Regions from separate parts of the Ornithinibacillus xuwenensis genome, predicted to be linked through region 2. Evidence: riboswitches for the same ligand, from Rfam matches in the RefSeq annotation. Region 2 holds a riboswitch; the other holds the start of a gene.
The links. A riboswitch is a leader RNA that binds a small molecule or an ion and turns the genes downstream of it on or off. The one in region 2 is predicted to bind preQ1.
Positions count from the first base shown of each region.

Region 1: another riboswitch for preQ1. It lies ahead of ABC228_RS17340 (QueT transporter family protein); the one in region 2 lies ahead of queF (preQ(1) synthase).

Region 1 is NZ_JBDIML010000008.1:72,668-76,071, forward strand. Features, by position in the region: gene ABC228_RS17330 (mechanosensitive ion channel family protein) at 1-978, shown strand, start outside; gene ABC228_RS17335 (lysophospholipid acyltransferase family protein) at 1,096-1,683, shown strand; gene ABC228_RS17340 (QueT transporter family protein) at 1,726-2,211, opposite strand; PreQ1 riboswitch class I at 2,218-2,262, opposite strand; gene ABC228_RS17345 (VOC family protein) at 2,600-3,404, shown strand, end outside.
Region 2 is NZ_JBDIML010000006.1:15,943-19,346, forward strand. Features, by position in the region: gene ABC228_RS15330 (hypothetical protein) at 1-304, opposite strand, end outside; gene ABC228_RS15335 (queuosine precursor transporter) at 561-1,157, opposite strand; gene queF (preQ(1) synthase) at 1,214-1,711, opposite strand; PreQ1 riboswitch class I at 1,786-1,832, opposite strand; gene ABC228_RS15345 (esterase/lipase family protein) at 1,960-3,404, opposite strand, start outside.

The sequences.
Region 1 (3,404 bases), on a different contig from region 2:
TTAAAGCGACTTGTAAAGCGAACAAGAATCAATTTGTTTTCCAATATACTAATATCGTTTGAAAAGCCAGTTCAGTGGTTGTTTATTGTGCTTGGGATACTTGCAGCAGTCACCTATTATCCATATTTAGATCCAGATAATGAACTTTTTAGGGATGTAATTAAAGCATTGATTATCATCCTATTAACTTGGGGACTTGTGCAATTATCATCCACTTCATCTGAGATATTTCGAAGTATTAATAATCGAACGAGTATAAAAATAGACGAGATCTTAATACCATTACTTTCAAGAGCATTGCAGTTTGTCATTATAGCAATCAGCATTAGTATTGTTTTAGGACTGTTCGGTTACCGTATTGATGGATTAGTGGCTGGATTTGGCTTAGGTGGACTAGCAATCTCACTAGCAGCTAAAGATGCACTCGCGAATATGTTTGGTGGCATTGTCATTATTTCCGAAAAACCATTCACAATTGGAGACTGGATTTTAACACCGAGTGTTGAGGGGACGGTAGAAGATATTACATTCCGAAGCACAAAGATAAGGACTTTTGCTCAAGCGGTGGTGACCTTACCAAATGCTACATTAGCAAATGAGCCAATAACGAATTGGAGTAAAATGGGCAAAAGACAAATCTCATTTTATCTGCGGTTAACCTATGATACACCTCGAGAAAAAATGGAAGTGGTGATTAGCAGAATTCGTGAGTTACTCCGTAATCATCCGGAAATACATCCTGAAACCATTATGGTTAATTTTGAGAAGTACATGGATAATGGGGTGGATATTTTCCTATATTTCTTTACGAAGACGACGAACTGGGAAAAGTATCTACATGTACGAGAGGATATTAATTTTAAAATACTAGAAATTCTAGAACAAGAACAGGTTTATATTGCAATACCTAGTCGGAAGCTGTATGTGAATTCTGAAGGAGATAACCAGTTTGGGATTATACAAGAGAAGGATAGGTAGTGTTTCATGAGGAAAATACAAGTATTTTCCTCGCGATGTATGAGTATAATTAGTATCAGGTATTATTAGTTTGTGATAAAATACTATAAAGTAGCAAGTAGAGTAGAGGGGACTGTCATGTATAAATTTGCAGCATATGTTTTAAAGTTTATATTAAGTTTATTTGGAAGAATTAAGGTTTATCAAAAGGATAAATTGCCAAGCGCTGGAAGCTATGTAATTGCCTGTACCCATACTGGATGGGTAGACATATTATGGTTAGGTGTTTCGGCATTGCCAACGAAAATCCATTACATGGCTAAAAAGGAATTATTCCAAAGTAAATTTTTGAAATGGTTAATGGAAAGCTTGCATGCATTTCCAGTAGACCGTGAAAATCCTGGACCAAGTACCATTAAAACCCCTAGAAAGCTTCTGAAGGAAGGGAAAGTTGTTGGGATTTTCCCTAGTGGAACCAGATCAAGTGAGGATGTACCATTAAAACGTGGTGCAGTTACAATTGCTGTGCATGCAGGTGTGCCTATTGTACCAGCAGCATATGTTGGTCCGAATAATTTCAAGGATTTATTTAAGCGTATGAAACCAAGGATTATATTTGGTGAGCCAATTCAGCTTGCAGAAGGTGTGTCTAAGAAAGAAGGCATGGAACTGTTAATGGTAGAGTTGGATAAAAGAATGAATGAATTGCAAAACCAAATTAAATAGCACGAAAAAAACCTTCATTTTAATATGAAGGTTTTTTATTCTTTAGATAAGCTTTTCGAAGCGTAAGCGTTTGTTTAATGCATAAACAATTGGTATACCAATTGCTAATACCGCAAATTCTCCTGCTGCAGTCGTTAACCAAGTAAATAAGAATGGCAACTCCAAAGCTAAGTTTAATTCAAAGGCAATAATAAACATATTGAACGTAAAGACTAGTGTATTTGCCACAAGTAATGCAACTGTATTTTTAACATACTTTGATAAAAGAATGATAATACCTAGTGAAATTGCAGAGTGTCCAACACCAAATACTAAATCATACCAACCAAGTGGTGAAAATAGTAAATTGTATAGGAATACGCCTATTACGATTCCAAAGAAGTATTTCTTATTGAAAACAATAAGATGATTGAATACCTCGGATATACGGAACTGGATATTTGTAAATCCGAATGGAACAATTAATGCCGATACAGCGATGTATAATGCAGCAATTAGTGCATTGACAACCAATGTTCTTGCTTTCATCTAATCTCTCCCTTAGTTTTTTTACGTGGGATGGTTTCGAACCACGTCTTTCAGATAACTTATCTAGTATAGTACAAACAAGCAAAAATAGAAAGAAGTTTTTGCTTACTAAATAGTATGGTTGAGAACGTGGAATTATTATTTAGAATAAGCAAAAACCCCGGTATAATACCGAGGTTCGTGAAACATTTTATTATTATTTTTCATCACGAAACACGCTACGTGGACGACGATTAGATTACTAGTAGTATATTGGAAATTGGAAACAATAGAACAGAAGTTATGGAAATAAATAGAGGATTGAATTCTTGACAGGTATTCGATATAAAACTATACTTACGATAAGTAATTAAATAATAATAAGTAATTATATAAGGGAGATAATAAGGTGGAAAAGAAATTCTTTCAGAAGCCGACAACCTATGTTGGAGAGGTTAATATTAACGTAAGTAACATCATTCATTCACTAGATTTTTACCAACGGGTATTTGGTTTTAAGATTTTGGAGCAAACAGAACGAAAGGTGATACTTTCTGCTGATGGTGAGCGACCATTATTAACACTAGAGCAACCAGAAGATGTAATGCCTAAAAAAGGTAGAACAACAGGCTTGTATCATTTTGCTATTTTGCTACCTACACGTGCTGATTTAGCAAGCTTTTTGAAGCATTTGATCCAAACAGAGGGTCATAGCTTACGTTTAGGAGCGTCAGATCATGATGTGAGTGAGGCACTTTATTTTGATGATCCGGATGGAAATGGGATTGAAGTGGCGTGTGACCGTAGTTCGTCGAAATGGGGCTGGAATGAAGGAATCGTTACAATGGGAACTACAGCCCTCGATGCAAATGATTTATTAGCAGAAACTGATCAAGCATGGGAAGGTATTCCCAACGATACCGTTATGGGCCATATCCATTTACATGTCGCTGATTTGGATGAGACGGAAACGTTTTATGTGAATGGTCTAGGATTTGATATTGTAACACGCTATCATGGTGCATTATTTGCCTCAACTGGAGGATATCATCACCATTTAGGCTTAAATGTTTGGAATGGTGTTGGGGCACCACCAGCAGCAGAAAATAGTGTTGGATTGAATTGGTTTACCTTAGTATTTGCAGATCATATGACGCGGGATAAACAGATGAAGCAATTAGGAGAGATTGGGGCAAACGTAATAGAGGAAGATG
Region 2 (3,404 bases):
AAGCCTTTTCCAAATAACAAGACTGTAGCATTTTCAACGTCCAATCAAGCTTTTTGATATTGTGCTTATCGGTTATGTACACAGGAATTATTTGATCAGATCGGACAGCTTTAATAGTGCTGTATGCTTCCATCCCTTTATATAAAAAGAGCTCTCCATTTTTACCTCGAAAAACATGTAGAAGAGGGCGATGTGATTGCTTTAAAATTCGATATTTAATCACTGCGGTTCTTCCAGTTGGAAGATAGGTATGACGGGCATTAATTTCATGAAACGGAACCCATTCAATTTTAATAAACTCCACATTCCTCAGTCCCTTTCTAAATGGTTTGTATAGGGTATGAGGCGATTGAATTGTCCTATGCATTTGTTATGTTTTTGTAACGAAGATTGGTCTTGAGGAGCTTTAGCTTTTGTGAGTGAAACTTCAGCCTTTGGCAGCAATGCTTCAGCTTCCACCAGCAGACCTTCAGCCCTCCCCCACCAATCTCCCAACAAAAAAAGCCCGGTAAGTACACCCGAGACACAAGCTCTCGTGATGTACTTCACAGGCATCTTGTTTACTTTTTAGAAAATTTAACGAGTAAATAGACGATTGGTGTATCAATGATTGCGATGATAAATTTGAAAACATATTGTGTAAGAATCATTCCGATTAATACGCTTGTTGGCATAATTCCCCAGAATGCAACGGAAATAAAAATGGTAGTATCAATGAGCTGACTAGTCATGGTTGATACATTATTACGTAGCCAAAGCTTTTTCTCACCATGTTTCTCTTTTAGTTTATGAAATAAGCTCACATCTAAATGTTGACTAGCGATGTAGGCGAATAGGCTTGCTAGAATAACGCGGAAACTTCCACCTAGAATTTGCTCGAATTCCACCTGGGATGCAAAGGTTGGGGCTGCTGGCAGTTTAATCGCAATATAAATGAAAATAAGTGCAACAACCTGTGTAATAAACCCAGCGTGTACCGTTTTTCTTGCTGTTTCTTTGCCATATACTTCACCAATTACATCGGTTATTAGATAGGTTACAACATAAACAATTGCTGCGGCAGGCAGCATAAATTCGCCAATACTAAATACTTTTACCCCTAGAATATTAGAGATTAATAGGAGTCCAACAAATAATGCATTTAAATAAATTAACAAGATTATCATGTCCTTTCCAATTGAGAAAAGGAACGCAGCTTACCCTCTGTCAGTGTTTAGCGATTATCAATCTTTTCTGGATACATATCATGATTCATCATACGATGGTCTGCCATCGCTTCATATTTTGTACCAGGTTTTCCATAATTGCAGTATGGGTCAATCGAGATACCACCACGTGGTGTGAATTTACCCCAAACCTCAATATAACGGGGATCCATTAGATTGATAAGATCATTCATAATAATGTTCATGCTATCTTCATGGAAATCACCATGGTTTCGAAAGCTAAAGAGATATAGCTTTAACGATTTACTTTCTACCATTTTCACATCTGGTATATAGCTTATATACACCGTTCCGAAATCAGGTTGACCAGTTTTCGGGCAAAGCGTGGTAAATTCAGGACAATTGAATTTAACAAAGTAGTCACGATTCGGATGTGTATTATCAAATGTTTCTAAAACTTCAGGTGTATAGTCAAAGGCATATGTGGTTCCTTGGCTACCTAATAGTGTTAGATCCGTTAAATCTTCGTCACGTCTTCCTGCCATATTATTACCTCCTTGTACCATTGAAAAAATTAAAAAAGCCATGCCCCTACGGACATGGCTTGAAATCGCGTCATCTGTCCTTAGTTTTTTATAGAGGGTTTAAGCTAAGAACCTCTTCCTGTGTATGAATAACGAATTTATCCATTTCACTCGACTAATTATATAGAGTAAGTAGTAGATTGTCAATGCTAGCTACTATACATTGAATCTCTTACTATTAAACTCTTTTCACTGTTAAAAACAATAATTTAGTTATCGTCCACAAATACAGAATCTACAATCGTTCGTTTAAATGGCTTGCCATTTTGGGTTAAACCTTCGATATCAATTGTAATATTATAGACTTGATTTTTTTCCATTAATGGTAATGTCTTTGATAGGTTTTCCGTACCACTGATGGTAATGGTTTTAGAGTTTTCTGGATTACTAGATTGCGTGATTTGGTAGGTTGCTTTTAATGTTTTTTCCTGTACTTCAGCTGTATTCGCATGAAGGTGATAGGTGAGCTGTTCGGTATTTGGTGAAGTGGATTTTTCGCTAAAGTTTATTTTTCCAGGTGCCTGATAAGTGGTTACTAATAGGTACGCATCGTCGGCTTTCGTTGTCAGTTCTAACTTCCATTCTCCAGCTTCAGGGTTAGTTAAATGGATAACATTACTGATTGCTCCTATGAAAATTCCTTCTTCTATTTTGGTTGATTGTAATGCTGGTCTTTCGATATCGCCTGATGGAGAGATAAGTCTCACATCCGATAAAGAATCAGTTGTCATAAGGTTTAGTGATAGGTCTTTCACGTTATCTTCAACGGTGATGGCTATTTGGTTTTCCTTTGCAGCACTTAATGGTCCACCTTCAATCCATTGATTAAAAGCAGGAGAGTTTTTTTCTACGGAATCATTTGTTGTGAGGATACTAGCGCTACTTAACGTACTGTCGGATAGGTAATCATCAAAAACAGGGAAGGTCTCACCAGTTCGGACTGTTGTATGGTTCCAATCCCCGATTGAAATTAGCTGGCCACCAGGTAGTCTGCTGCTCGTTGCGGTAACAACGCCGTCATTTGACCCGTACTGGGATAAATAAACACCTCCATACCAGGTGGAAGAGAAGGCAGATCCCCAATCGGTTCCTCCTATGGTGTAGTAATCATTGTAATAGGCTCTAGATTGACCGTCTATTTGTGTGCGAAAATCATCCATAAATCCTGTTTGCATTGCATATGTTCCATCTCCTGTTGCCCCTAATAAATCAGCAAGCCATCCTGCTCCCGAACTGTATGCGAGATCAGCAAGCTGTGAGCCATGATGTGGACTAGAAAGTGTAATGACATTGTCTACATATTGCCAGGCACCATAATAGGTGAGGGCTGTTTGTGTATCGACTCCGCCCTTACTATACGCAATAACGGTGATTGGTTTTCCGCCAAAATGATTGGAAATCTCCGCTATTTTATCTGCAAGTAAGGCACCATTATCCCACATATCCGCAGAAGCTCCTCCTGCATCATGTAATTGTACAAATGCAGTCTGATACCCTGCATCTACAGCAGTTTGATACATGTTATTATCATCCCAGAATACTTGTGCAATATTATTTAATCCAGGAACGAACAGTAGAATAGGGGCATTTGGATCTAAATTTGAAGGTGTTGTACCAATATACCATTCACCAGGGGTTTCCGTATTTCCGTTAC